2 regions of the Micromonospora sp. NPDC050397 genome follow, and region 1 is predicted to be linked to the other one. Evidence: predicted binding sites of a transcription regulator. Region 1 holds the regulator's gene; the other holds the start of a gene.
The links. The regulator HrcA, encoded in region 1, represses chaperone genes, less so after heat shock. The targets are predictions, from matches to a motif close to GGTTNGCACNCTCNNNNNGAGNGTGCNAACC.
Positions count from the first base shown of each region.

Region 1 (15,028 bases):
GCCCGACACCGAGGTCACGTACGTGATCGGCGCCGACCCCCGGCCCAAGCTCGCGGCGGCCACCGGCGGAGAGTGGTCCCCGATCACTGCGGTTCTGCGCGACGCCGACGGGGAGGCGCTCTACCGGGCCGAACTCGGCGCCGCCACGGTCCGCTGGATGGGCGACCTGCCCGCCGGCATCGACCCGGCCGTGCTCGCCACGGTCGAGCTGACCGCCCGTTGCACCCCGCGCCTCGGCGGCGAGCACCAGCTCGCGATCAACGGCTTCGGCATGTTCAGCCTGACCGTCGACGGCACCGAGATCTTCGAGGGCCCGGTCTTCGACGAGGACCAGGATTTCACGGTCGCGTTCCTCTCCCCGACCGAGCGACGCTTTCCGATGACGCTGCGCGCGGGCGAGCCGGTCGAGGTGGTGCTCACCCAGCGGGTCCCCGACGGAATGGCGGGTTACGTCGGCTTCGGCCTCGGCCACGCCGAACCGACCGCCGGACCGGACGCGCTGCTCGACGCGGCGGCCCGCGCCGCCGCCGACGCGGACGTGGCGGTCGTGGTCGTCGGGACCACCGAGGAGGTCGAGTCCGAGGGCTTCGACCGAACCACCCTGGCCCTACCCGGCCGGCAGGACGAACTGGTGGCCCGGGTCGTGGCGGCCAATCCGCGTACGGTCGTCGTGGTCAACTCCGGCTCGCCGGTGCTGATGCCCTGGGCCGACCGGGTGTCGGCGATCCTGCTCACCTGGTTCCCCGGTCAGGAGGCCGGCACCGCGCTGGCCGACGTCCTGCTCGGTCTGGCCGAGCCCGGCGGACGGCTGCCCACCACCTGGCCCCGCCGCGCGCAGGACGCGCCCGTGCTCGACACCACCCCGACCGACGGCACGCTCCGCTACGACGAGGGGGTGTTCATCGGCTACCGGGGCTGGCGCGAGGCTCCGCTCTTCCCGTTCGGGCACGGCCTCGGCTACACCACCTGGGAGTACGAGTCGCTGCGGGTCGAGCCGGCGGAGGCGGCCGGCGCCCCGGTGGCGGTGGTGACCGTACGCAACAGCGGCAGCCGTCCGGGCCGCGAGGTGGTGCAGCTCTACGTCGGACCGACCGATCCCGACCCGGACCGGCCGACCCGCCAGCTCGCCGGCTTCGGCACGGTCACCGCCGCCCCCGGCGAGACGGTCACCGTACGGGTCCCGCTGGCCGCCTCGGCGACCCGGATCTGGGCCGGTCGGTGGCGTACCGTGCCCGGTCGCTACACGGTCGAGGCGGCCCGGGGCGTCGCCGACGTACGCCTGACCGCCTCGTTCGACGTGCCCACCGAGGCGTAGGTTAGGAAGGGCCCCTAGTACCACCAAAAGCGATAACAAGGGGCCCTTCCTTACCCTGCTGCTACCAGCGGTGGAGGCGGGCGGAGAGGACTGCCAGCGCCGCCACCCCGGCGGTCGACGTACGCAGCACCGCCGGGCCGAGCCGTACCGCCCGCGCCCCGGCGGCCTCGAACGTCGTCACCTCGTCCGGGGTGATGCCGCCCTCCGGCCCCACCACCAGCACGATCTCACCGTCCAGCGGAAGCTCCACGGTGGAGAGCCCGACGGTCGCCTCCTCGTGCAGCACGAACCCGGCCGCCGCCCCGGAGATCCGCTTCGCCACCCGCGCCGTGGACTCGTCCGGCGCCCCGGCCACCACCGGCAGCCACGGTCGGCGGGCCTGCTTGGCCGCCTCCCGGGCGGTCGCCACCCACTTCTCCCGGGCCCGACCGCCCCGCTCGCCCCGCCACTGCACCACCGAGCGGGCCGCCGACCAGGGCACGATCTCGTCCACCCCGACCTCGGTCATCGCCTGTACGGCCAACTCGCCCCGGTCGCCCTTGGCGATCCCCTGGACCACGACCAGGCGCGGATCCGACGCGTCGTCGTACTCGAGGCTCGCTATCCGCAACTCGAGCGTGCCCCGGCCAACGGCGGTGACCACCGCCGTCGCCGTGCCGCCCCGCCCGTCGGCGAGCAGCAGTTCCTCACCCACCCGCAGCCGCTGCACGGTGGCGGCGTGGTGGCCCTCCGGCCCGTCGAGGGTGAACACGTCACCCGTGGGCAGGGCTTCGACCAGGAACAACGGCACGGACACGAGCAACAGGCTAGTCGGTCGCCGAACCGGCTGGATCGGGTCGGCTACCGTCACCCGATGCCGCCGCCCACCCCGCTCGCCGAACTGCTCTCCCTGCCGCAGTCCGCGCTCGTCGACCGGCTCTGCGCCCTCACCGCCGAGGAACGGGAGACACTGCGGCGGTCGGCCCGCCGCGCCCGAAACGCCAACGACGCCCACATGTACGGGGACACCGGAGGTCGCTACAGCCCGTCGGCCGCCACCAGGCTGGGCCTGATCCTGCTGGCCACCGAACCCGCCGCCGACCAGCACTGGCCACACCGGGAGGGAAACTCCACCTTCGACGCCGAATGGCGGATCGTGGTCAGCCGGGGACAGCGGTTCCTCGACGCGCTCGCCCGCGCGCAACTGCGCTGGATGGCGGAGACCATGGCCGGGGTGGCCGAGTTCGAGCTGATCCGCGACCACCAGCGCGCCGGCACCGTGACGCTGACCGTCGACGACACCTACGTACTCGCGATGATCAGCGGACTCACCGGGCGGTTCCAGGGCCGCCAGAGTAAGGCCAACCTGCTCCGGGCGGATCCGGAGCTGCTCGACCGGGCGTTCTGGCGGATCTTCGAGGTCGAGGGGAACCGGGAGGTGAGCCTGACCAACGTCGACCGGTTCCAGGGAGCCGAGACCCAGTCCTGGCAGGAGGCGGTGCTGGAGCTCGCCGCCGACGGCACGATCGACCGGCAACGGGTGCTCGACCGTACCCTCGCCGCCCTCGCCGCCGGCTTTCCGCAGTACCGGGCCGGCTGGTTCAGCCGCCTCCACGACGCGCTGCACCCCACCGTCGACGAGATCGCCACCCGGCAGGCCGCGTACGCCGGACTGCTGCGCAGCCCACTCGGCCCCACCGTCACGCTGGCGCTCGGCGCGCTCACCACGCTGGAGAACGCGTCCCGGCTCGACGCCACGCTCGCCGCCGCCGGGCTGGCCGCCGCCGTCCACGTGCCGGCCCGCACCACCGCGACCAGGGCGGTACGGCTCGCCGGCCGGATCATGCGACGCGACACCACCGCCGGGCTCGGTACGCTCGCCGCCGCCCTGCGGCACCCGCACGCCGACGTACAGTCCGCCGCCCTGGCCGAACTGCGCCGCCACGGCGATCCGGCCGCCCGCGCCGAGGTCGAACGTCGACTCGACCAACTCGCCCCGAGCCCGGCCGCCACCGCCCGGCAGTGGCTGAGCCAGACCGGCGGCCCCACGCCGGGCAGCACCACGGCGGGTCCGGCCCACCCTCGTCCCGCACCCGCCGTAGCCGTACCCGCCGAGCCGGCCTCCATCGAACCGATGCCCGTCGAACCGATCACGGAGCCGGCGGAACTGGCCGAGGCGCTCGCCGTCCTGCTGGCCCATCCCGACGACGCCGAACTGGGCGAACGATGCCTCGGTGCGGCGGCCCGCCTCGGTGCCGATCCGGCGGTCTACGCCCCGCTGAGCAAACGGGCCCACCGGCTCCACCGCGACGCCGTCAACGGCCTGTTCCACGGCAACACCCTCAGTGTCAGCACCCTGGTCCTGGCCTGCGCGGGCGAGCGACCGGTCGGCCACCGGCGTCCCAAACACCACGACTCCGTCATCGCCGGCCGGTTCGACGAGGTCATCCACCTGCTGCGGGCCGGCGAGCGCCGCCAACTCCTGGCCGAGCCGACCCACCACGGCGGCTGGGTCGAGCCGAGCGTCCTGGTCCACCGGCTGAGCACGGCACCCACCGGGACGCCACCGCCGGGTGTCGTGCCCCACGAGGTGCTGCCGCTCGACACCGTCGCCGCGCTGCTGCGGCTCGGTCCACCGACCGCCGACCGGACCGCACCGCTGACCGGGATCACCACCGGCACCATCGCGCTTCCGGAACGGCTCCGCGGTCCGCTGACGTACGCGCTCGGCGGTCCACCGCCGGCCCAGCCGGTCACCGACGACCACCCGCTCTGGATCGCGGCGGCCCGCGCCCGTGCCCCGTACGACGACGACCCGTGGCTGCGCGCGCTGCCCACCGGCGCCGACGAGCCCCCGCTCGACGTCGGCGGTGCCGGTCAGGTCCCCCGTTGGGAGGTCGAGGTGATCCAACCCCGGCGCGGCGGCCAACCCAGCCGCTTCTGGACCCTCGAAGTGAAGCCCAACAGCGACGCTCCGGCCCCGGCACGGGCCGACGACCCGACCCGGCCGACGGTGTCGCTGGCCCAACTGCACGTCAGGCCCTGGACGTACGACGGGCCGCCGGTGGAGCCCGCCCCCCGGTGGGGCTGGGCCAGCCTGGTCTGGCCGGGCAACATCGACCCGGTGCTCGCGCTCGGGCTCGACGCGCTCTGGAACGCCGTGCACGACATCGCCGAACCGGACGCGACGGCGGCGCTGGAACTGCTCGCCACTTCCCCCGCCGCCCCCGGCACGCTCGGCCGCCACCTGCTCGCCACCGGATTCGCCTCGGCCTCCGTGGCCGAACGGACCGCCGCCGTCGACGCCGCCGCCGTTCTGCTCCCGCACCGGGTCGGAGTGGTCGAACTGGCCGCCGCGATGCTCCAGGTCGCGCCGGCCGTACCGGTGAACCGCTGGACCGCCGCGCTGACCGAGCTTGCCACGGCCGGGCACGGCGACCAGGTCCTGGCCCTGCTCACGGCCTTGCTGCCCGGACTGGACCGGTCCACCCGTGGCCTGCACGGGCTGGTCGAGCTGCTCCGCGACGAACACCTGCGGGCCAACATCCCGGTCACCGACCCACCCCTGCGCACCTGGCTCACCGCCGTCGCAAAGGGCAACTCCAAAACCGCCAAAGCCGCCACCACGCTAACCCCCTAACCCCACCCTCCCCGCCCCCCGCTCCCCCGCCCCGCGATCTAGGGCATATCCACGCCCACGGAGATCCACCAACGACGATCCACCCTAGATCGACGAAACGGGGGGGGAGGAGGGGGTGGGGGGTGGGCTAGTGGCCGTTGAAGGCGTCGCGCATGCGGGAGAAGAAGCCGCCCTGCTTGCTCAGCTCGGCGACCTCCTCGCCCCGGGTCTTGGCGAAGTCGCGCAGCATCCGCTCCTGGTCGGCGTCGAGCTTGGTCGGGGTCCGTACGTCCAGGTGGACGAAGAGGTCGCCCCGGCCGGTCCCGCGCAGGTGCGGTACGCCCCGGGCGCGCAGCCGGATGGTACTGCCCGGCTGGGTGCCGGCCTTGACGTCGACCGGCTCGTCGCTGTCGAGAGTCTTGATGGTGAGCCGGGTGCCGAGGGCGGCGGCGGTCATCGGGACGGTGACCCGGCAGTGCAGGTCGTCGCCCTTGCGGGAGTAGACGTCGTGGGTCCGCTCGGAGATCTCGACGTAGAGGTCACCGGCGGTGCCACCGCCCGGGCCGACCTCGCCCTGCTGGGCCAGGCGGATCCGCATGCCGTCCTCGACCCCGGCCGGGATCTTGACGGTGAGCGAGCGGCGGGTACGAACCCGGCCGTCCCCGGCGCAGGTGGGGCAGGGGTGCGGGATGACGGTGCCGTACCCCTGGCAGACCGTGCACGGCCGGGAGGAGACCACCTGGCCGAGGAAGGTGCGCTGAACCGACTGCACCTCGCCCCGCCCGCCACAGGCCTCGCAGGTGGCGAGGTGGGTGCCGGCGGCGGTGCCCGCCCCGGCGCAGGTGGTGCAGAGCACGGCGGTGTCGACGGTGATCGGCGCCTCCACCCCGAAGGCGGTCTCGTTCAGGTCGAGTTCGAGACGGAGGATGGCGTCGGCGCCCGGCCGGGTACGCGGGCGCGGTCCCCGGCTCGCACCGGCGGCGCCGAAGAAGGCGTCCATGATGTCCTGGAAGCCGACGAACGGGCCGGCGCCACCGGGTCCGGCACCGCCGCCACCGCCGGGCGCCAGCGGGTCCCCGCCGAGGTCGACGATCTGTCGCTTCTGCGTGTCGGAGAGGACCTCGTAGGCGGCGTTGATGTCCTTGAACTTCTCGTGCGCCTCCGGGTCCGGGTTGACGTCCGGGTGGAACTGCCGCGCCAGCTTGCGGTAGGCGCGCTTGATCTCGTCGTCGGAGGCCTCTCGGTTGACGCCGAGAATCCCGTAGTAGTCCTTGGCCACTGTGTTCCGTGTCCCCATGTCAGTCGTACCGTCCGCCGGTCGTCAGGTCAGCTTGTCGATCAGGTCCGCGCCGTGCTCCCGCCAGCCCGGCGTCTTCGGTAACGCTCCGGTGCCTCCCGCTGCCCCGGTGCCATCAGTTCTGCGCCAGCAGGTCGCCCACGTACCTGGCCACGGCGCGTACGGTCGCGATGGTGCCGGGGTAGTCCATCCGCGTCGGACCGAGCACGCCGAGCCCGCCGAGGATGGTGTTGCCGGTGCCGTACCCGGTGCTCACGACCGAGGCGGCCCGCAGATTGTCGATCTCGTTCTCGTCGCCGATCCGAATCCGCAGCGTACTGGGTTCGACCTCACCGAAGAGCTTGAGCAGGATGACCTCCTCCTCCAGCGCCTCCAGGATCGGACGCAGCGAACCCTGGAAGTCGAGCAGCCCGCCCCTGGTCAGGTTGGCGGTGCCGGCCAGCGCGATCCGCTCCTCGTGCCGTTCGACGAGGGTCTCCAGCAGCACCGACGCGAGCGTCGCCATGGCCGGGCGCAGTTCGGGCGCGATCTCGTCGACCAGCGCCTGGACCAGCGGCGGGGTGTCGGAGAGGCGGCAGCCGACGAGCTTCTCGTTGACCATCCGGCGCAGGTCGGTGACGTCGTCGGCGAGCAGCGGCGCGGGCATCTCGACCAGGCGCTGTTCGACCCGTCCGGTGTCGGCGATCATGACGAACATGAGCCGGGTGGTGGAGATCGGCACCAGTTCGAGGTGACGCACGGAGGAGCGGGCCAGGCTCGGGTACTGCACCACCGCGACCTGCCGGGTGAGCTGGGCGAGCAGCCGGACCGTACGGTGCACCACGTCGTCGAGGTCGACGGCACCGACCAGGAAGCGCTCGATCGCCCGGCGCTCGGCCGGGGTGAGCGGCTTGACCCGGGACAGCCGGTCGACGAAGAGACGGTAGCCACGGTCGGTGGGCACCCGGCCCGCACTGGTGTGCGGCTGCCGGATGTAGCCCTCCTCCTCGAGCACGGCCATGTCGTTGCGGACGGTGGCCGGCGAGACGCCGAGCTGGTGCCGTTCGACCAGGGCTTTGCTGCCGACCGGCTCCTGGGTGGAGACGTAGTCCTCCACGATCGCGCGCAACACGTCGAGCTTGCGGTCGTCGAGACCCATTCTCACCTCCCTGCGACCGGGTCGGAGCGAGCACCCGGCCCACCAGTCTGGCACTCGACTGTAACGAGTGCCAGTCTACGACGTGGGCCCGGCCGATCGCGATGATCAACCGTGCGCCCCGGCCGGAGATCTTGGGGTAATTGCTGGACGGTAGCCGACCCGCTGTCGGCATAACAGCTTCAGTCGTCAATTGTCCAGAGAAAGTCACTGGTGATAAGTGGCGTCACTTGATCGGTGCCCCTACCGTGACCCACATGACTGAACCGCCTCGCCCGCCCGGGGACAACGGCCCCGGCGGCAACCCGCCGGAACCACCGACCACGCCGTTCACCTCCCCCGGCTCGTACTCGAGCCCCGGCGAGAGTCCGCCTCCGGGCTACGGCCCGCCACCGCCGTACCAGGCGTCCCCGCCCACCTCCGGTGGCGGCTACCCGCCCCCCGGCGCCTATCCACCCCCGGGCGCCTACCCGCCTCCGGCCGAGGGCGGCTACCCGCCGGCCGGCGGCTACCCCCCGCCGGGTGGTTACCCCCCGCCCGGGGGCTACCCCCCGCCCGGTGCCTACTACGGCGGCGGGGCCCCGGGCGGCTTCGCCAACGGCGAGGAGAAGACCTGGGCCATGGTCGCCCACTTCGGCGGCGCGGCCGGCGCCTTTGTCAGCGGCGGCGTGGCGGGCTGGATCGCCCCGCTGGTCGCGTACCTGGTCAAGGGGAACACCTCGCCGACCGTACGGGCGCACTCCACCGCCGCGCTGAACTTCCAGCTACTCTGGTCGATCATCGGTGTGGCGGGTTACATCCTGCTCTGCATCGGGATCGGGATCGTCGGCGTGATCGCCGCGTGGGCCCTCGGCACCATCTTCGGGATCATCGCCGGGGCCAAGGCGGTCAACGGCGAGTACTACAAGTACCCGATGTCGCCGAGTTGGATCAAGTAGCGGTCGGCCTTCGGAACGGGGCCGGGTAACGTCCCGGCCCCGTTCCGGCACCGGCACGGACTCCGGCACCGGAACCGGCTGCGGCACGGACTCCGGCACCGGCTACGGCAGCAGGTCCCGGACCACCGCGTCGGCGAGCAGCCGGCCGCGCAGGGTCAGCACCGCCCGGCCGGACTCGTACTCCGGGCGGCTGAGCAGGCCGTCGGTGAGCGCCCGCTCGGCGCCGGCCCGACCCACCCCGTCCAGCCCGGCCAGCGGCAGGCCGGACGCCAGCCGCAGCCGCAGCATCACGTCCTCCACGTGCTGGTCGTCGCCGCTGAGCAGCTCCCGGGCGTGTCCCGGGGACTCACCGGCGGCCAGCCGGGCCGCGTACGCGGTGGGGTGTTTGACGTTCCACCAGCGCACGCCGCCGACGTGGCTGTGCGCCCCCGGCCCGAGGCCCCACCAGTCGCCGCCGGTCCAGTACAGCAGGTTGTGCCGGCACGCGGCGTCCGGCGTGCGGGCCCAGTTGGAGACCTCGTACCAGGAGAAACCGGCCGCGCCGAGGGCCTGCTCGGCGGCCAGGTAGCGGTCCGCCGCCACGTCGTCGCTCGGGTACGGCAGCTCCCCGCGCCGCATCCGCGCGGCCAGCCGGGTGCCGTCCTCGACGATCAGGGCGTACGCGCTGACGTGGTCGACGCCCGCCTGCGTCACCGCGTCGAGCGAGGCGGCGAAGTCCTCGGCGCTCTCCCCCGGCGTGCCGTAGATCAGGTCCAGGTTCACGTGGTCGAACCCGGCGTCACGGGCCTCCAGCGCCGCCTGGACCGCCCGTCCGGGGGTGTGCCGACGGTCGAGCAGGGCGAGCACCCCGGGCGCGGCGGACTGCATCCCCAGCGAGATCCGGGTGTATCCGGCGGCGCGCAGCGCCTTGAGCGAATCCGGCGTCACCGACTCCGGGTTCGCCTCGGTGGTGATCTCCGCGTCGGCGGCCAGCCCCCAGGTGCGGTCGATCCCGTCCAGGATCCGGGCCAGGTCGTCGGCGGGCAGCAGGGTCGGGGTGCCACCGCCGACAAAGACGGTGTCCACCCGGCCCGGCGGGGCGTCGCCGAGCACCCGTCCGGCCAGCGCCAACTCGGCCAGCACCTGGTCGGCGTACTCGTCCCGGGCGCCCCCGCCCCCGAGTTCCGTCGCGGTGTACGTGTTGAAGTCGCAGTAACCGCACCGACTGGCGCAGAACGGCACGTGCGCGTACACCCCGAAGCCCCGGGCGCCGACGGCGGTCAGGGCGGAACGGGGCAGCGAACCGTCGGCCGGGACGGGTTCGCCTTCGGGAAGGATGCCGGGCATGCGACTAGTGTGCCGGCATGACCTCCGCCCCTGACACGCTCGTCCGGGTGTCGACGGCGTCCGGGGTGACCACGCTCACCCTGGACAGCCCGCACAACCGCAACGCGCTCTCCACCCCGCTGATGACCCAGCTCCTCGCCGCGCTCGCCGAGGCTGTGACGGACGACACGGTACGGGCGGTGGTGCTGAGCCACACCGGGCCGGTCTTCTGCTCCGGCGCCGACCTGAAGGAGACCGCGGAGGCGTACGCGACCGGCTCCGTACCCGCCGGCCGGCTCGGTGACGTGCTCGCCGCCGTACGGGAGTGCCCGAAGCCGGTCGTCGCGCGGGTCGCCGGCCCGGCGCGCGCGGGCGGCCTGGGTCTGATCGCCGCGGCCGACCTGGCGGTCTGCGCCCGGGACGCCACCTTCGCCTTCACCGAGGTACGGATCGGGGTGATCCCGGCGGTGATCTCGGCGACCGTTCTGCCCCGGTTGCAGCCCCGGGCCGCCGCCGAGCTCTATCTGACCGGTGAGACCTTCGACGGGGACCGGGCCGAACGGATCGGGCTGGTCAACCGGGCGGTGCCGGCGCAGGAGCTGGACCCGACCGTGGCCGCGTACTGCGCCGCGCTGGTGAAGGGGGCGCCGGGTGCCCTGGCCGGCACGAAGGAGCTGCTGCGCCGCCCGGTCGGCCCGGACCTGCGGGCCGAACTCGCCGAGTTGGGCGCGCTGTCGACCGGCTACTTCCTCTCCGAGGAGGGGCGGGAGGGAATCTCCGCGTTCCGCGAGAAACGGCCGGCTCGTTGGGTACCCGGGGCATGAGCGGCGTGAACGCGCGCCAGGCATCGATGTGAATCCGATGAAGTATCGGTGAGCACAGGTTTACCGGGAATACAAGGCTGGTCGGAGGTACGGCGTCGGCACGTACGCTAGGCGCTGTCCCACCGGCCGTCCCCGCCCCCGAAACGGGCGGACATCGGTATGGACGGATCAGGCCGACCGGACGAGCAGGGGGTGCGGGTGCGGACTCGAGCGATGGTGGCCGCTGGCGTGGCGCTGGCGGCGGTTGCCGCCTTCGGGGTCTACCTCGGCTCACGCGAGATCGTCGGGAAGCTGCCGCTGCCGACCGCGATCCAGGGCTGCACGGTCGAGGCGGAGGGTCGGGTCAACCTGAACCCGGAGCAGATGGCGAACGCTGCGACCATCGCCGCGATCGGCGTGAAGCGCAAGATGCCCGAACAGGCGGTCGTGGTCGCCCTCGCGACGGCGTTCCAGGAGTCCAGGTTGGAGAACCTGGCCGGCGGCGACCGCGACTCGATCGGGCTGTTCCAGCAGCGCCCCAGCCAGGGTTGGGGCAAACCGGAGGAGATCCGCGACCCGCGTTACGCGGCGAACAAGTTCTACGCCGCGCTGAAGAAGGTCAAGGGCTGGGAGACGATGCGGGTCACCGACGCCGCCCAGAAGGTGCAGCGTTCGGCGTTCCCGGAGGCGTACGAGAAGTGGGCCGACGAGTCTGCCGTGCTCACCCGGGCACTGCTCGGCAACGCGACCGGCGCGGTCGCCTGTACCGTGGGCGCCGAGCCGCTGGTGCGGGGTGCCGCCGCGGCAGCCGCCCTGGTCGACGGCCTGAACCTGGACTGGGGCAAGCTCCAGACGACCGTACCGGCCGAACTCACCGGGCTGGCGGTGCCGGCGGCGAACCTCCAGACCGGTTGGCGTTACGCCCACTGGCTCGTCTCGCACGCGGGCGACAACGGCGTCAAGCGGGTCACCTTCGAGAATCTCGAATGGACCGCGGACGAGGGCACCTGGACCGCGCTCAAGAAGGGCGAGGCGAACTCCGCCCTCGTGGTCGCCGAGGTCTACGCCGAGGGGTGACCCGGGGCGTTCATCGCGGCGCCCCGGCGGTCCGGGCGTTCATCGCGGCGCCCCGGCGGTCCGACGGATCACCCGTTCCCGGATGTGCTCGGGAAGCTCCGGCACGTCGAGCAGACGCGGCAGCAGTTCCGGGGTGATGTTGAGGGCCCGAAAGGTCTCCCCGATGGTGACGCCGTGCGCCGGCCGGTGCACCACCGTCACCTCGTCGCCCGCGCCCACCTCACCCTCGCGGAGAACCCGCAGGTACGCCCCGGGTGTGGCGCGGGCGGTGAACCGCTTGATCAGGTCCCGTACGCCCCAGAAGCCGGCGAAGGTGCGGCAGGGCGTACGCGGCTGGCTCACCTCCAGCAGCGCCGTACCGACCTGCCACCGTTCTCCGATCACCGCACCGGTCAGGTCGATCCCCTCGGTGGAGAGGTTCTCGCCGAACCCGCCGGGCGGGATCTCCCGACCCAACTCCCGCGACCACCAGGCCGCGTCCTCCCGGGCGTACGAGTAGACGGCCTTGTCCGGCCCGCCGTGGACCGCGGTCTCGCCGACGAAGTCACCGGCCACGCCTCCGGCGCGCAACAGGATCCGGCCCGGGTTGGGCCGCTTGTCGATGCCGCTGCGTCCGCTCGGGTCACCGGCCCACGGGGCCGTGGTCACGATGGCCAAATTTACCGAGGTGAGTCTGCCCGTCATGGATGCAGCCTACGGCCGCCGCCGGCGCCCCGGCGGACCACGTCGGGGGCGAGCACCGCGAGGATCGCGGTGAGGTCGCCGGCCCGGGCCGCGGTCAGGAACGCGGTGCGCACGGCAGGGGCGCCGGACCGGATCGGTCGGGCGCCCCTGGCCGTGCAAACGTGTTACGGGGAGGTGGTACGGGGATCAGTAGCGGCTGACGCTACGGCGACCGCCGACACCGGCCACGATGGCCACCGCGATCGCCGCGACGACCACCTGGACCAGCAGCTCCCGCCAGTCGATGCCGGCGGTCTCGGTGGCGATGCCCGCGGCCCGCGCGATCACCGTACCGAGCAGTGCGGCGCCCACGCCGATCAGCATGTGCAGCCACATCGGCATGTTCTGCCGTCCGGGCACGACCAGGCGGCCGAGCGCACCGACGATGAGGCCAACAATGAGGGCGGTGATGATACCGAGAACAGTCATCGGTCGTCTCCTACTCGGATCGGTCACACCTTGTCGTGTGGTGACCGCATAGTGCCCGACCGCCGGAGATTCCAAACCGACTCAGATCATGAGTTGTCGCGCCGCCGCCCGAACGGCCGCATCCATCGTCTCGAAGGCCAAAGTGGGCGGATCCGCCAGGGGGAACCAGGTCATCTCGGACGACTCCGTCGGATCGATCCTGATCTCGGCACCGACTGGAAGAGTCGCCAGGTAGAAGATGTCGAGCACCGGAAGGGTCTCGCGCTGGTAGTCGTAACTGCCGACGTACATGCCGACGAAGTCGCCGAGGATCACCTCGACGCCGAGTTCCTCCCGCCCCTCGCGGATCGCCGCCGCCTCCGGGTGTTCCCACCCGTCGCAGAAGCCGCCCGGGGTCTCCCAGAGCCCGGACCTGGGCTCGGACGCCCGGCGCAGCGCCAGGAACCGGGGCGCGACCGGGTCACCGTCGAGCAGGACGAGGCTGGCGGTCGGGCGGGCGTTGACAAAGAGCGCGTAGCCGCACGCGCCGCAGGCCGTCGGCGGGGCAGAGGGCAGCGGCGCGGCGCAGCGCGGGCAGAAGGCGGCGTCCGGCCCGTACGTTCGCGGCGTCACTTCTTGCCGGCCGCCTTGCCGCCCTTGCCGTCGCCACCGGAGTCGTCCGAGGAGAGCGCGGCGATGAACGCCTCCTGCGGCACCTCGACCCGGCCGACCATCTTCATCCGCTTCTTGCCTTCCTTCTGCTTCTCCAGCAGCTTGCGCTTACGGGTGATGTCACCGCCGTAGCACTTGGCGAGCACGTCCTTGCGGATCGCCCGGATGGTCTCGCGGGCGATCACCCGGTTGCCGATCGCGGCCTGGATCGGCACCTCGAACTGCTGCCGGGGAATCAGCTTCTGCAGCTTGGACGCGATGCTGACGCCGTAGTTGTACGCCTTGTCCTTGTGCACGATCGCGCTGAACGCGTCGACCGGCTCGCCGTGCAGCAGGATGTCCACCTTGACCAGGTCGGACTGCTGCTCGCCGGAGGGCTCGTAGTCGAGCGAGGCGTAGCCCTTGGTACGGCTCTTGAGCTGGTCGAAGAAGTCGAAGATGATCTCTGCTAGGGGCAGCGTGTAGCGCAGCTCCACCCGGTCGGCGGAGAGGTAGTCCATGCCGAGCAGGGTGCCCCGCCGGCCCTGGCAGAGCTCCATCACCGCGCCGACGTAGTCGTTCGGGGTGAGTACGGTCGCCCGCACCACCGGCTCGTACACCTCGGCGACCTTGCCGCTCGGGTACTCGCTGGGGTTAGTGACGGTGATCTCGTTGCCGTCTTCCAGCTTCGCCCGGTAGACCACGTTCGGCGCGGTGGAGATCAGGTCCAGGTTGTACTCCCGCTCCAGCCGCTCCCGGATGATCTCCAGGTGCAGCAGGCCGAGGAAGCCGCAGCGGAAGCCGAAACCGAGCGCACCCGAGGTCTCCGGCTCGTAGTCGAGCGCGGCGTCGTTGAGCTTGAGCTTGTCCAGCGCGTCGCGCAGGTTGGGGTAGTCGGACCCGTCGATCGGGTAGAGGCCGGAGTAGACCATCGGCTTCGGGTCCTTGTAACCGCCGAGCGGCTCGCTCGCCGGCCGCGTGTTGAGGGTGACCGTGTCACCGACCCGCGACTGGCGTACGTCCTTCACACCCGTGATCAGGTAGCCCACCTCGCCGACGCCGAGCGCGCCGTGCTTCTCCATCTCGGGTGAGATGACGCCGATCTCCAGCAGCTCGTGCACCGCGCCGGTGGACATCATCTTGATCCGCTCGCGGGCCTCGATCCGGCCGTCGATGACCCGGACGTAGGTGACCACGCCCCGGTAGACGTCGTAGACCGAGTCGAAGATCATCGCGCGGGCCGGCGCGTCGGCGTTGCCGACCGGCGGCTTGAACTGACGGACGATCTCGTCGAGCAGGTACGGCACGCCCTCGCCGGTCTTGCCGGAGACCTTGATGCAGTCGCTCGGCTCGCATCCGATCAGGTGCGCCAGTTCCTCGGCGTACTTCTCCGGCTGGGCGGCCGGCAGGTCGATCTTGTTCAGCACCGGGATGATGGTGAGGTTGTTCTCCATCGCCAGGTAGAGGTTCGCCAGCGTCTGCGCCTCGATCCCCTGCGCCGCGTCGACCAGCAGCACCGCGCCCTCACAGGCGGCCAGCGACCGGGACACCTCGTAGGTGAAGTCCACGTGGCCCGGGGTGTCGATCATGTTGAGCACGGCCTGCTCGCCCTGCTGCTCACCCTCGCGCACGGTCCAGGGCATCCGGACCGCCTGGCTCTTGATGGTGATGCCACGCTCGCGCTCGATGTCCATCCGGTCCAGGTACTGCGCCCGCATCTGCCGCGGGTCGACCACGCCGGTGAGCTGCAACATCCGGTCGGCCAGGGTCGACTTCCC
Region 1 is NZ_JBJDPS010000010.1:153,764-168,791, forward strand. Features, by position in the region: gene ACI2K4_RS26960 (beta-glucosidase) at 1-1,315, shown strand, start outside; gene ACI2K4_RS26965 (16S rRNA (uracil(1498)-N(3))-methyltransferase) at 1,377-2,111, opposite strand; gene ACI2K4_RS26970 (DUF6493 family protein) at 2,169-4,934, shown strand; gene dnaJ (molecular chaperone DnaJ) at 5,062-6,192, opposite strand; gene hrcA (heat-inducible transcriptional repressor HrcA) at 6,326-7,348, opposite strand; gene ACI2K4_RS26985 (DUF4870 domain-containing protein) at 7,603-8,283, shown strand; gene hemW (radical SAM family heme chaperone HemW) at 8,386-9,609, opposite strand; gene ACI2K4_RS26995 (enoyl-CoA hydratase-related protein) at 9,627-10,412, shown strand; gene ACI2K4_RS27000 (hypothetical protein) at 10,605-11,468, shown strand; gene ACI2K4_RS27005 (MOSC domain-containing protein) at 11,508-12,152, opposite strand; gene ACI2K4_RS27010 (GlsB/YeaQ/YmgE family stress response membrane protein) at 12,339-12,620, opposite strand; gene ACI2K4_RS27015 (NUDIX domain-containing protein) at 12,702-13,232, opposite strand; gene lepA (translation elongation factor 4) at 13,229-15,028, opposite strand, start outside.

Region 2 (15,028 bases), on a different contig from region 1:
ATCTTGCGCTTCTGCTCCGGATCGGTCACCCCGGCCAGCGCGCCGAGGAACCGGTCGGCGGCGTCGACCACCTTCAGCTTGATCCCGGTCGCCGCGACGTAGTCCTTCTCGACCTGCTCGGCCTCGCCGGCCCGCAGCAGGCCGTGGTCGACGAAGACACAGGTGAGCTGGTCGCCGACCGCACGGTGGACCAGCGCGGCGGCGACCGCCGAGTCGACCCCGCCGGAGAGGCCGCAGATGACCTCCTTGTCGCCGACCCGGGCCCGGATCTCGGCCACCTGCTCGTCGATGATGTTGGCCGGGGTCCAGGTCGGTTCGATCCCGGCGATGTCGTAGAGGAAGCGGGTCAGCATGCTCTGCCCGTGCGCGGTGTGTCCCACCTCCGGGTGGAACTGCACCCCGGCCCGCCGACCGGCGACGTCCTCGAACGCGGCCACCGGCGCACCGGCGGAGGCGGCGGTCACGACAAAGCCCTCCGGCGCCTCCGTCACGCAGTCGCCGTGGCTCATCCAGACCGACAGCTCGGCCGGCAGCTCACGCAGCAGCACCCCGGCGTCGCCGGCCGGGTTCAGCGGGGTGCCGCCGAACTCCCGCCCACCGGTGTGGGCCACCGTGCCGCCCAGCGCCTGGGCCATGGCCTGGAAGCCGTAGCAAATGCCGAAGACCGGCACCCCGGTGTCGAAGAGCTTCGGGTCGACCTGCGGGGCGCCGGGGGCGTAGACACTCGACGGGCCGCCGGAAAGGATGATCGCGGCAGGATCGCGGGCCAGCATCTCGGCCACCGGCATCGAGTGCGGGACGATCTCGGAATAGACCTTGGCCTCCCGCACCCGCCTGGCGATGAGCTGGGCGTACTGGGCTCCGAAGTCAACCACCAGGACGGGGCGCGGCGTGCTCATGTGCAGGAAGCCTACCTACTGACCCGGATCGGGAGCCAATCGCGGCTGGCGGGACACCCAACCCCACCGCCGGACCGTGATGATCACGGCGCACCGAACGCGCAACCCCACCGCCGGCCCGCGATCATCGCGGCGGGCGGAACACGCAACCTCACCGGCCACCCCGACGTTCAAGTAGTAGATGCGGGGCCGTTTTGTCAATAGGTGCCGGGCGAAAGTTCCGTACCGCGTACTGCGGGATGGTGCCGTGCCGCGTACCGCAGACCGACGAGCGGCAGGCCACGGCCGACCGGAAGGAGCCGACACGATGGCGGGAGCGGGGCAACACCGGGCGACGGGGGACGGACCGGACGCTCGGCCCGGTAGAACGGCAGGCGGTTGGCGGAGCCGGCGCAGGATCACCTGGGCCGCCGGCATCGTGGTCGGTGTCCTCCTGGTGGCCGGTGCCGCCGTGATCACCAACACGCTTCGCGGCCCCGGCGGGAGCCCTTCGGCCGAGCGGGACGCGACGAGCGGATCCGTACCGCTGCCGCCGACCGCCTCCCCCACGCCGAGCCCCACCCCGGAACCGGGTGCCGACGTGAAGGGGCCGCTCAACCTGCTGCTGGTCGGCGTCGACACCCGGGTCAGCGAGCCGGACTGGGAGCCGCACGCCGACGCCGTACTGATCATGCACGTGGCCGAGACGCTGGACCGGGCGTACCTCTTCTCCCTCCCCCGCGACCTGGTGGTGGACGTGCCGCCGTTCGCCAAGGCGAGGTTCCCCGGCGAACGGACGAAGCTGACCCACGCGATGAGTTACGGCAGCAGGGTCAGCGGCGGCAAGGCCAAACCGAGTACGAAGCAGGGGCTCGAACTGGTCGAGGCGACCGTCAGCCGCTACACCGGTATCGCCGAATGGGACGCGAGTGCCGTACTCACCTTCGGTGGTTTCGACAACCTGGTGGACGCCCTCGGCGGGATCGACCTCTACGTCGACCAGCAGGTCGCCTCCCAACACCGGCAGCCCGACGGCAGGCACCGGCCGGGCAACGCCAACGGTGACGGCTACGCCGGGCCGCAGATGGTCTACGAGACGGGCAACCGGCACCTCACCGGCTGGCAGGCGCTGGACTACGCCCGGCAGCGCTACACCACCGGCGGCGACTACGCCCGCCAGCGGCACCAGCAGCAGCTCATCAAGGCGATCGTGGCGAAGGTGGTCAGCGAACAACTCGCCCGCGACCCCGACCGGCTCGACCAGGTGCTGCGGGCGCTCGGCGAGGCGCTCACCTTCAGCGGACGTGACCAGCGGGTGGTCGACTTCGCGTTCGCGCTGAGCGGGCTGCGGCCCGAGACGATCACCCTGGTCGGGCTGCCCGGTGCCTCCGTCGGCAGCGGCGGGTCGTACCTGGGCGAGCAGCTCACCCAGGTCGGCACCCGGTTCCTCACCGAGCTGCGCGCCGGCCGGGCCGACGCCTACCTGGCGGCGAACCCCGAACTCGTGGTCACCCGGTAGCGACCGGCGGCGCCGGGCCGCTGCCGTCGACCGTACGTGCGGGTCGACGCCGTGGTCCGGACTCCGGACCGGTACCGGGTTCAGGAGACCGGCGGCGGAGGCGGCGGCGCGGTGGTGCCGGTGAGCCAGGCGTCGAAGAACGGCCGCAGCGACCGTCCGGCCACCCGCTCCGCGACCGTGACCAGGTCGGCGGTGACCACGTTGGCGTTCCGTTTCTCCGCCGTCCAGGTCCGCAGGATCCGGAAGAACGCCTCGTCGCCGACGGTCCGCCGCAACGCGTGTACGGCCAGCGCCCCGCGCTGGTAGACCGGCCGGCCGAAGAGCGCCGAGCGACCCGGGTCCAGGGCCGGCTTCGACCAGTCCGTGGTCGCGTAGACCCGCTCGAACTCCCGCTGCGCGGTGCCCTTGCCGTCGTGCTCCGCCCAGAGCCACTCGGCGTAACTGGCGAAGCCCTCGTTCAGCCAGAGATCGCTCCACCGCCGGATCGACACGCTGTCGCCGAACCACTGGTGGGCGAGTTCGTGGGCCACCACCGAGTCGTTCGGACCGGAGGTGAAGAAGGCCGGACCGTAGACCGGCCGGGACTGGGTCTCCAGCGCGTAGCCGATCCGCCGGTCGCTGACCGCGACGCCGCCGTACGAGTCGAACGGGTACGGGCCGAACCGGGTGGCCAGGAAGTCGGCGATCTCGCCGGTCCGGTTCAACGACACCTCGGCCGACCCGCCCTCGGGCAGGCTCGCCGCGATCGCCGTCACCAGCGGCTTGCCGTCGTGGCTGCCGTCGCGTACGCGATAGTCGCCGATCACCAGCGTGGCCAGGTAACTCGCCATCGGGGTCCGCTCCGACCAGTGCCAGGTGGTCCATCCGTCGGCGGTCGTCCGCTCCCCCGGCACGCCGTTGCTGAGCGCGCTCAGCCCCTGCGGCACGGTGATCGCGATCTCGTAGCTGGCCTTGTCCGTCGGGTGGTCGTTGACCGGGAACCAGGTGCTGGCCGACTCGGGTTGGCCGAGCGCGATCGCTCCGTCCGATGTGGCCATGAAGCCGCCCTCGCCGAGGTCCGGGCTGTCGATCGGCTTCGGTACGCCGTCGTACGTCACCTCGACGGTGAACCGGCCGTCCCTGGCCAACCCCCGCTCCGGGGTGACCACCAACTCGGTCTCCTCGTGCCGGAACTCGGCCCGGCGCCCGTCGACGCTGACCCCCGCGACGGTCAGCCCGGCCAGGTCGAGGTTGAACCGGGACAGGTCCTCGGTGGCGGTGGCGGTGATCGCGGCGGTGCCGCTGAGCCGGTCGTCGGCCGGGTCGTAACGGAGCTTCAGCGCGTACGAGGCGACGTCGTAGCCGCCGTTGCCGTACCGGGGGAAGTACGGGTCACCGACGCCGTCCGCGCCGGGCTGGAAACCCCGTCCGTCCCGTGACGACCCGGGGTCGCGGGAACCCGTGCAGCCGCCCGTCAGGGCCAGTACGCCGGCCAGCACCGCCGCGACGATCGCCGTACGCCTGGAGCCGTCCCCGCACCACCGACCGTGAGTCACCCGACGAGCCTAGGGTGCGGCGGCGCGGTCCGGTGCGGGAACCCACTCCGGACCGCGCCGCCGCACCATCCGCTAGCGCTCCAGGTCGAGCACGAGGCCGACCTTCTGGAACTCCTTCAGGTCGCGGTAACCGCACTTGGCCATCGCCCGACGCAGCCCACCGAAGAGGTTCTGCTGACCGTCCGGCTCGTCGGCCGGACCGTAGAGCAGCCGCTCCATCGAGCCGAGCGACTCCTCGGCCACCCCGAACGCGCCCCGAGGCAGCTCCGGGTGGCTGGCCGCCGGGTGCCACCAGGCGCCGCCGGCCGGCGCCTCGTCGCAGAGCGACAGCGGCTCGCCGAGCATCACCGCGTCCGCCCCGCAGCCGAGCGCCTTCGCGATGTCGCCCGAGGTGCGCAGGTCACCGTCGGCGATCAGGTGCACGTACCGGCCGCCGGTCTCGTCCAGGTAGTCCCGGCGGGCCGCCGCGGCGTCGGCGATCGCGGTCGCCATCGGCACCCGGATGCCGAGCACCGACTCGGTGGTCGACCACTCGTCGCCGCCGAGACCGACGATCACGCCGGCCGCGCCGGTCCGCATCAGGTGCAGCGCGGTCTTGTAGTCGGTGCAGCCACCCACCACCACCGGCAGGTCGAGGTCGGCGATGAACTCCTTGAGGTTGAGCGGCTCGTCGGTGGTGGAGACGTGCTCCGCCGAGACGAGCGTGCCCTGGATCACCAGGATGTCCACGCCCGCGTCGAGGATCACCGGGGCGAGCGCCAGGGTGTGCTGCGGCGACACCCGTACGGCGACGGTGCCGCCGGCCTCACGCATCTGGCGTACCCGCTCGGTGATCAGCTCCGGTCGGATCGGCTCCGCGTAGACCTCCTGGAGGCGGCGGGTCGCGTTCGCGTCCTCACCGAGCCCGCTCAGCTCCTCCAGGATCTTGGTCGGGTCCTCGTACCGGGTCCAGAGCCCCTCGACGTTAAGCACGCCCAGACCGCCGAGCCGGCCGAGGGCCGCCGCCGAGCTCGGGCTCATGGTCGCGTCGGACGGATGCCCCACGCAGGGAATCCGGAACGGGTAGGCGTCGAGCTGCCAGGCCGTGGAGACGTCGTCCACGTCCCGGGTACGACGGCTCGGCACGATCGCGATGTCGTCCAGGTGGTAACCGCGTTGCGCGGTTTTACCCAGCCCGATTTCGACCACGTCACGCATGGGGTGCTCCTGCTGGTGAGAAGGTTGGCGGCGAGTCGGTGACGCGGGTCAGCGGGTGTGGTAGTTCGGGGCCTCGACGGTCATCTGGATGTCGTGCGGGTGGCTCTCCTTGAGCCCGGCCGCGGTGATCCGGATGAGCTGGCCCCGGCGGTGCAGCTCCGGGATGCTCTCCGCGCCGACGTACCCCATCGCCAGCCGGAGGCCACCGATGAGCTGGTGGGCGACCGAGACCAGCGGGCCACGGTACGGCACCTGCCCCTCGACACCCTCCGGCACCAGCTTCTCCTCGCTGGTCACGTCCTGCTGGAAGTAGCGGTCCTTGGAGTACGACCGGGCCTGGCCGCGCGACTGCATCGCGCCCAGCGACCCCATCCCCCGGTACGCCTTGTACTGCTTGCCGTTGATGATGAGCAGGTCGCCGGGGCTCTCCTCGCAACCGGCGAGCAGGCTGCCGAGCATCACCGTGTCGGCGCCGGCGACCATCGCCTTGGCGATGTCGCCCGAGTACTGGATGCCGCCGTCGGCGATGACCGGCACGCCGGCCGGGCGGGCGGCGCGGACCGCCTCCATGATCGCGGTGATCTGCGGCACGCCGACCCCGGCGACCACCCGGGTGGTGCAGATGGCGCCCGGCCCGACACCGACCTTGACCGCGTCGGCGCCCGCCTCGACCAGGGCCTTCGCCCCGGAGAAGGTGGCCACGTTGCCGCCGATCACGTCGACCGCGGTGTCCTTCTTCAGCCGGGTGACCATCTCCAGCACGGCCCGCTGGTGGCCGTGGGCGGTGTCCACGATCAGCACGTCCACACCCGCGTCGACCAGGGTCCGGGCCCGCTTGTACGAGTCCTCGCCGACCCCGACCGCCGCCGCGACCCGGAGCCGTCCGGCGTCGTCCTTGGTGGCGTTCGGGAACTGCTCGCTCTTGGCGAAGTCCTTGACCGTGATCAGCCCGCGCAGCCGGCCGTTGTTGTCGACGATCGGCAGCTTCTCGACCTTGTGCTGGCGGAGCAGCTCCAGGGCCTCGTCCTTGGTCACCCCGACGGTCGCGGTGACCAGCGGCATCCGGGTCATGATGTCGCGGACCGGGGTGTCGCCGTCGGTCACGAAGCGCATGTCCCGGTTGGTGACGATGCCGACCAGGGCACCCTCGGCGTCGGTCACCGGCACCCCGGAGATCCGGTAACGCCCGCAGAGCGCGTCCACGTCCCGCAGGGTGTCGTCCGGGCTACAGGTGACCGGGTTGGTCACCATGCCCGCCTCGGAGCGCTTGACCAGGTCGACCTGGAGCGCCTGGTCCTCGATCGACAGGTTGCGGTGCAGTACGCCGATGCCACCCTGACGGGCCATCGCGATCGCCATCCGGGCCTCGGTCACCGTGTCCATCGGGCTGGACAGCAGCGGGATGGCGATGGAGACGTTGCGGGTCATCCGGGTGAGCGTGTTGACCTTGCTGGGCACGATGTCCGACTCGGCCGGCTGTAGCAGCACGTCATCGAAGGTGAGGCCGAGCGGGACCGCGCGGGCGGAGCCGGAGGGCAGCTCGGGCACGAGCCCGCCGAACTGGTCGGCGTCGCCGCCCGTCGGAAGATCGGTGGCGGGTGAGTGGTCCACGAGTTCTCCCCTGAGCTGGTGGGTCGGGCTTGATCGGGCTTGGCCGGGTGCCGTGGGCGCACACGTCGGGCGTGCCCGTACGTCGCGGCGCGATGGTTCATCGTACCCAGTGAGCTGCGGTGGCCCGGCAGGAGCGGGCGGTACGCCCGGGTGACCCGCGCCGCGTCCGCCGTCGGCGGCGGGGCAGCCCCCGGTGCCGGGCGTCACGGACCGGCCCGGCACCGGACGTCACGGACCGGCCCGGCAGCGGGCGCGACGGGCCGGGTGACGAGGGTGGGCGCGACAGGTGCGGTTACGACTACGGTGGGGGGGTGCACGACGAGCCGATCGACCCGTTCAACGGTGACCCCGCCGACCCGTCGGCGGGACTGGACGACCCTGCGGAGGACGCCCAGCTTGATCCGCTCTCCGAGGTCGAGCGCCAGGATGTCCTGGAAGACCTCGCCGACCTGGAGATCTACCAGGCGCTGCTGGGGCCGACCGGCGTCCGTGGGCTGGTGATCGAGTGTGAGGACTGCCACGAGCCGCACTACTTCGACTGGGACCTGCTCCGGGGCAACCTCCGGCACCTGCTCAGCTCGGGGCGGCCACGGGTGCACGAGCCGGCCTTCGATCCCGACCCCGATCACTACGTGACCTGGGAATACGCCCGTGGTTACGCCGACGGGGTGCATGACACCCTGGCCGAGGGGACCGACGACGACGAGCCGGGCCAGACGGCCTGACCGGCTCCGGCCAGGAGAACCTCCCCGGGTTCGGCCAGGAGAACAAATGGGACTACGCCACCAGGCCGGCGCGGAATCCGGCCGCGACCGCGTGCGCCCGGTCCCGGGCGCCGAGCTTGCGGAACAGCCGGCGGGCGTGGGTCTTGACGGTGTCCTCGGAGACGAAGAGTTCGCGACCGATCTCCGCGTTGCTCTTGCCGTCCGCCATGCCGAGCAGCACCTGTAGTTCCCGCTCGGTGAGCCCGGCCCGACGCGACGGACCGCCGGGGGCGCCCGCACCGGCGGCGGCCGGTCGGCCGTAGCCGCTGGCCGGGTCACCACGACGCGGTCCGGCAAAACGGTTCTCCGGTGGCACGTTGCTCCGGGGATCCTGACCCTCCCCGGCCGTCGGCTCGTCCTCGTCGCCCACCCGCTGGTCGCCGGGCGTACCGGGGGCGTCCTCGCCCCGTTGGACCGGGACCACCGTCGGCCCGGCCGGCTGTCCGCCGGGAGCGGAATCGTCGGCCGGGTCACCGGGTTCGCCCGCGCCGGGCCCGGTTGTGATCGGGGCGGTGCCGGTCGGCACCGCGCCGGGACGGGTCGGCAGTCGGGAGCCGGCCGTGGCCCGACCACTGCCACCGGCCACCTCCGCCGGCAACGGCGCGGCGGTCGCGCCGCCGCTGCCAGCCAGTCCGGTGCCCCGGCCACCCCGGCCCGGGGTGCTCAGCAGCAGCATCGCCTTCGCCACCACGCTCACCAGGTCCTGGTCGGTGCCGGGCAGCAGCCCCCGGCCACCGGCCGCGATCACCGCCGCCGCCACCCCGGGCTCCTCGGCGCCGAGGAGCAGGATCGCCGCGCCCGGCGCACGGGCCAGCACCCGCCGGGTGAAACCGACGCTGTCCGGTCGGGTGAGCGCGGTGTCGACCAGCAGCACGTCCGCCGGGCGCTCGGAGAGTCGCAACATCACCTCCGGGTCGGAGATCGCCGTACGCACCACGGCCCCCAGCCCGAGCCGGGCCGCGGCGGACGCGACGCTCTGCGCCGCGAGCGGTGTCCGGACACAGACGAGGACAGTACGCACGGTGGTCTCCTTTCCCTCTACGAGCAGACCACGACCGCCCCTGATCACGACGAGTTTCCGGCTGATGGAAAGGAAAGTTTTTGCCCCTTCGGGCCGGTTACACGGGCTTGCACCCCTGGTGGCGTCCGCTGGGCGGTCCGTCGGGGTCGGACCACCGGCACCGTCCGGTCCGATCGGGGACAGAAATGATCAGGTTGCCGACCCCGAACACGTGTGATTCGCGGGCGGGCTGGGTATCGCCGAACCGAGGCCGGAACCGGGCGTGTCCACGCGGCCCGCCGCCCGGGACGCCGGCCTTGGTGTCCGATGTCCGCCGTGGTGCCGCGGGAGGAGGGTTGCAGATGTCGAACGTACGCAGACTGCCCGGACCCATCGTCGATCTGTGGGAGTGGCAACGGTTCGGTGCCTGCCGGGGGCGCGACACCGCGCAGTTCTTCCATCCCGACGGTGAGCGTGGGGCGTCCCGGAACCGCCGGGAGGCCGGGGCCAAGAAGGTCTGCGGGACCTGCCCGGTACGACCCGAGTGCGCCGCGCACGCGCTGACCGTACGCGAGCCGTACGGCGTCTGGGGTGGTTTCAGCGAGTCGGAGCGGCTGCGACTGCTCGCGGTCGGCTGGGAGGACCTCGCCGACCGGCGCCGGACCCGGGTCGACATCGCCCGGCTGGAGGCCCGGCTCGGTCGCCCGTTCCACTCGACCGTGCCGTCCCAACGCGCCGCGAGCTGACCGCCGTTCGCCCCCGACTGGGGCCGGACTGGTCGCACCGGGTTGACCCGGCTCGGCCTCAGCCGACCGTCACCCGCACGCTGTGCCAACCGGTGGCGCCATCCGGAGCCACCGGTCTGGGCTGACCGGACTGGGTCGCGCCGGTGGCGTCGGTCGCGCGTACCCGGAGGGTGTGCTCGCCGGGGGTAGCCTGCCAGCGCCAGGACCACTGCGACCAGGTGTCGATCGAGACCGTCGGCGCGAGCGTGGCCGGCTGCCATGGTTCGTCGTCGACCTGCACCTCGACCTGCCGGACGCCACGGTGCTGGGCCCAGGCCACCCCGCCCACGATGATCGGCCCGGCGACCAGCCGGTTGCGGGCCCGGGGCGTGTCGATCCGCGACTGGGTCTTGATCGGGCCCCGCGCCGACCAGCCACGCGGCACCCAGTAGGCGTCGAAGTCGGAGAACCGGGTCAGCTCCAGCTCCACCACCCACTTGCAGGCCGAGACGTAGCCGTACAGGCCGGGCACCACGACCCGGACCGGGAAGCCGTGCCTGATCGGCAGCGGCTCCCCGTTCATGCCGACCGCCAGCATGGCGTCGCGGCCGTCGCGCAGCACCGCCGTCGGGGTGCCGCAGGTCCAGCCGTCGACGGAGCGGCCCACCACCTGGTCGGCGTCGTCGAGCGGCCCGGCCTGGTCGAGCAGGTCCTTCAGCGGTACGCCGAGCCAACGCGCGTTGCCGACCAGGTCCCCGCCCACCTCGTTGGAGACACACGCGAGGGTGATGTCGCGCTCGATCAACGGCCGGTCGAGCAGTTCCGCGTAGCTCAGCGTGATCGGGTTCCGTACCCGGCCGTGGATTCGCAGTTGCCACGTCTCCGGGTCGACCTGGGGCAGCACCAGCGCGGTGTCGATCCGGTAGAACCGCGAGTTGGGCGTGGTGAACGGGGCGACCTGGGTCAGCCCGAGATCGGCCCCGGCCGGCACCGGCGGGGCCGGGCTGGCCGGTGCGGGCAGGGTCAGCGCCGCGCGGGCGTCCGACACCCCACGTCGGGTGGCGAGCCAACGCCCGCCGAAGCCGGCCACCGCGGCGGTACCGAGCAGCACGCCGGCCCCGGTCAGGAACCGCCGCCGCGGCTCACCGTCCCGCTCCTCGCCCGGGGTAGCCCGCTCCCAGCCCTCGACGGTCCGCTCCCCGTTCGCACCGTCGCGCTCCCAGCCCCGGTCGGCCGGGCCGCGCTCTGCCTGGTCGGACCGGGCGGGCACGAGGAGGACCGGCTCGGCGGGTACCGCCATCGGGGCGTCCGGCCAGGGCCTCGGCACCAGGATCAGGCGCAGCCGGTGGAGCACCCCGACGGCGAGTGCGGCGCCGAGGAGAGAGGGCAGCGTGGCGGTGGGACCCGCGCCCGGCCGGGTCAGCGCCGCGACCGCGCCGATCAGCCCGAAGGCGGCGATGCCGGCGTGGCCGACCAGCGGGGCACGGAGCGCGCGGATGCCGATCAGCGCGGCGAACCCGGCCAGCAGCACCCCGGTGCCGACCAGCAGCGCGAGTTTGTCGTGTACGTCGAAGACGTCGATGGCGAACTGTTTCAGCGGCTCGGGTACAAGATCGACCACAACCGCGCCGACCGCGACCAGCGGGGCGGAACTGGCTCCGGTGGCGGTGGCGACCAGTTCGGCGGTGCCGATCGCGACCGCGGCGGCGACGACTCCGGCGAGCGCGCCGTACCCGTTCTGTTCCCTGCGCACCAGCCCAGTGTTGACGATCTCGGGCGGAACGCAAACCAGGGTAGGTCCGCGCGGCTGGACGCCGTGATCGCGGATCTACCCTGGTTCGACAGGTGGTACGGGTGGTGCGGGGTGAACTAGAAGCCCGGACCGTGCTGGTGTCCGTGGCCGTGTCCACCGCCGGCCGGAGCCTCCGCCTTGGCCGGCTTGTCGACGACCAGGCTCTCCGTGGTGAGCAGCAGACCGGCGATCGACGCGGCGTTGAGGACCGCGTTACGGGTCACCTTCACCGGGTCGATGATGCCGGCCTTGGCCAGGTCGACGTACTGGTCGGTGGCGGCGTTGAGGCCGGTGCCCCAGTCGCTGCCGGCGACCTTCTGCACGACCACGTAGCCGTCGTGCCCGGCGTTCTGGGCGATCCAGCGGAGCGGCTCGACCAGCGCCTTGCGGACGATCGAGACACCGACCTTCTCGTCACCGGTGAAGCCCAGGTCGTCGTCGAGAACCGAGGAGATCTGCACCAGCGCGGCGCCGCCGCCCGGAACGGTGCCCTCTTCGACGGCGGCCTTGGTGGCGGCGATCGCGTCCTCGATGCGGTGCTTGCGCTCCTTCATCTCGACCTCGGTCGCCGCGCCGGCCTTGATCACCGCGATGCCACCGGAGAGCTTCGCCAGCCGCTCGGCCAGCTTCTCCCGGTCCCACTCGGAGTCCGAAGCCTCGATCTCCTTGCGGATCTGGGCGACCCGGTCGGCCACCTCGGTGTCGCGGCCCTTGCCGTCGATCACCGTGGTGTTGTCCTTGTCGACCACGACCCGGCGGGCGCTACCGAGCACCTCGAGGCCGACCGCGTCGAGCTTGTAGCCAAGCTCGGGCGCGACCAGCTCGGCGCCGGTGATGACCGCCATGTCCTGGAGCAGGGCCTTGCGGCGGTCCCCGAAGCCGGGGGCCTTGACCGCGCAGACCTTGACCGTCTTGCGGATCGAGTTGACCACGAGCGTGGACAGGGCCTGGCCCTCCACGTCCTCGGCCACGATCAGCAGCGGCTTGCTGGTCTGGAGCACCTTCTCCAGCAGCGGCAGCAGCTCTTCGATGGCCGAGATCTTCTGGGTCGTGATCAGGATGTACGGGTCGTCGAGGACCGCCTCCTGCGACTCAGCGTCGGTCACGAAGTTCGGCGAGATGAAGCCCTTGTCGAACTGGAGGCCCTCGGTGACCTCCAGTTCGGTGGCGAGGGTGGAGCCCTCCTCGACGGTGATGACACCGTCGCGGCCGACCCGCTCCATCGCCTCGGCGATCAGGTCGCCGATCGTCGCGTCCTGCGCCGAGATGGTCGCCACGTGGGCGATCGACTCGCGGCTGCCGACCTCGACGGCCTTCTTCAGCAGCGCCTCGGACACCTTCGCGGCGGCCGCGTCGATGCCCCGCTTGAGACCGGTCGGGTTGGCCCCGGCGGTCACGTTGCGCAGGCCCTCGCGGACCAGCGCCTGGGCGAGCACGGTCGCGGTGGTGGTCCCGTCGCCGGCGACGTCGTTGGTCTTCGTCGCCACCTCCTTGACCAACTGCGCGCCGAGGTTCTCGTACGGGTTGGAAAGCTCGATCTCCTTGGCGATGGTCACGCCATCGTTGGTGATCGTCGGTGCACCGAACTTCTTGTCCAGAACGACGTTGCGCCCGCGCGGGCCGAGGGTGACCTTGACCGTGTCTGCGAGCGTGTTGACACCGTGCTCCAGCAGGTGCCGGGCGTCATCCGAGAAGCTCAGAATCTTCGCCATCTTTTACTCGGGTCCCTTCACAAGCACTGCCCCGGCCCGGCATGCCGGTCCGGGGCAGTGATCAACTGGATCGGTCAGATCACTACTTCTCGATGACCGCGAGGACGTCGCGGGCGGAGAGCACCAGGTACTCCTCGCCGGCGTACTTGACCTCGGTGCCGCCGTACTTCGAGTAGAGGACCGTGTCGCCGACCTTGACGTCAACCGGGATCCGGTTGCCCTTGTCGTCGATGCGGCCCGGGCCGACGGAGAGGACGGTGCCCTCCTGCGGCTTTTCCTTGGCGGTGTCGGGGATCACGATGCCCGACGCCGTGGTCGTCTCAGCCTCGTTCGCCTGGACCAGGATCCGGTCCTCGAGCGGCTTGATCGCAACCTTGGTCGCGGTAGTCACGGGCATACCCTCCTGGGGTACTGGTTTCTGTGCTGACCAACGAGCTGGCCAGCGTCAATCTGCCACATGCCACCGGGCGGTTCCGTCGTCGCGGGTGCCGGTCCGCCTGGCGTTTCAGCCACCGGGCGGGTAGCCCGGGAGCTGGCACCCTCGGTCCGAGAGTGCTAACGGCAGATTATGCCGGTGGCTAGCACTCCGTCAAGGAGAGTGCCAACATGGCGGCCGGCGTGTCCGGCGAAACCCCTTACCAGGCCATCGGCGAAAGGCCCGCGCCACACCCCGGAGGCGCCCGGCGCACCGGCACCCGGGGTGCACGGCACACCCGGAGGCGCCCGGCACGCGGGCAACGTGCGGTGCCTCACATCGAGGCTCGTCTGGCCCAGAATGACCGGATGGATCTCGACCAGCTCGCCGCGCTGCGTACCCCGGTCGGGATGACCGCACTCGCCGCCGCGGCCGAACTGGCCGGCGGCGACCCGCTGTCGGCGGCGGCCGCGCTGCGTTCGGCGGGCGTTCCCGGGCCGCTCGCGGCCTCGGCCCTGACCCAGGCGGAGCTGCGCCGCCGCGCGGTCGACAAGTTCGGACCGGCCGCCGCCGACATGTTCTTCACCCGGTCCGGGCTGGAACAGGCGACCCGGGCCGTGGTCGCCGAGCGGCGGGCCCGCCGGCTACGGGCCGCCGGGGTACGCACCCTGGCCGACCTCGGTTGCGGACTCGGCGCCGACGCGCTCGCCGCCGCCCGGGCCGGCATCCGGGTGTACGGGGTCGAGGCCGACGCCGCCACCGCCGCGCTGGCCAGGGCGAACGCCGAGGCCGCCGGGCTGGCGGGCTGCCTCACCGTGGTCTGCGCCGACGCCCTCCGGTTCGACCTGACCGGGGTCGACGCGGTCTTCTGCGATCCGGCCCGGCGGACGGCCGACGGACGGCGAATCTTCGACCCGGCCGGGTACGCCCCACCGTGGGACTTCGTGGTCGGCCTGACCGAACGGGTGGCGCACACCGTGGTGAAGGTCGCGCCCGGACTGGACCACGGGCTGATCCCGCCGGGCGCCGAGGCGGAATGGGTCAGCGTGGACCGCGAACTGGTCGAGGCCACCCTCTGGTGCGGCCCGCTGGCCCGGGTCCCCCGCCGCGCCACCCTGCACCACCACCGGCGCAAGGAAGGGCCCCCTGTTATCGCTTCTGGTAGAGGAAGGGTCCCTTCCCAACCATCGGGCGACAGCCGGGACGGCGGCGGCACCCATGACGGCGGCGACAGCCGGGACGGCAGCGGCATCACCGGTGGCGTCGCGGCGGACGGTGGCGGTCGGGTCGACGAGCTGACCGGCAGCGGTACGGCCGAGGCGCCGGTCGGCCCACTACGCCGGTACGTCTACGACCCGGACAGCGCCGTGGTGCGCGCACACCTGGTCGCCGAGTTCGCCGCGACGGTCGGCGGCACGCTCGCCGACCCGAACATCGCGTACGTCTACGCCGACCAGGCGGTGCCGACCCGTCTCGCCCGCTGCCTGGAGGTCACCGACGTCATGCCGTTCTCGCTCAAGCGGCTCCGTGCCCTGTTGCGCGAGCGCGGGGTGGGCCGGGTGGAGGTGCTGAAGCGGGGCTCGGCACTGGACCCGGAACGGCTCCGCCGGGACCTGCGGCTCTCCGGCGGTGAACCGGCCAGCCTGGTGCTGACCCGGGTGGCCGACGCGCCCACGGTGCTGGTCTGCCGTCCGGTGCCGCCCAGCGGGTAGGGTTCGCGGCCGTGGCAGGTCAGGGGACGCCGGCAACGGCACTACTGGTCAAACAGAAGGTCGCGCACAGCACCCACCCGTACGACGTACCGGTGGACTCGCCGCGCTACGGCGCGGAGGTGGCGGCGGCCCTCGGCGTCGAGCCGGGGCGGGTGTTCAAGTCACTGG
Region 2 is NZ_JBJDPS010000003.1:296,354-311,381, forward strand. Features, by position in the region: gene guaA (glutamine-hydrolyzing GMP synthase) at 1-899, opposite strand, end outside; gene ACI2K4_RS12285 (LCP family protein) at 1,207-2,397, shown strand; gene ACI2K4_RS12290 (M1 family metallopeptidase) at 2,478-3,932, opposite strand; gene ACI2K4_RS12295 (GuaB3 family IMP dehydrogenase-related protein) at 4,005-5,129, opposite strand; gene guaB (IMP dehydrogenase) at 5,178-6,740, opposite strand; gene ACI2K4_RS12305 (DUF5319 domain-containing protein) at 7,052-7,465, shown strand; gene ACI2K4_RS12310 (response regulator transcription factor) at 7,518-8,525, opposite strand; gene ACI2K4_RS12315 (WhiB family transcriptional regulator) at 8,867-9,250, shown strand; gene ACI2K4_RS12320 (molybdopterin-dependent oxidoreductase) at 9,309-10,982, opposite strand; gene groL (chaperonin GroEL) at 11,099-12,733, opposite strand; gene groES (co-chaperone GroES) at 12,816-13,130, opposite strand; gene ACI2K4_RS12335 (methyltransferase domain-containing protein) at 13,517-14,860, shown strand; gene ybaK (Cys-tRNA(Pro) deacylase) at 14,872-15,028, shown strand, end outside.
Region 2: a site for HrcA is predicted at 13,264-13,294, ahead of groES (co-chaperone GroES). Genes of this name have one in related genera too.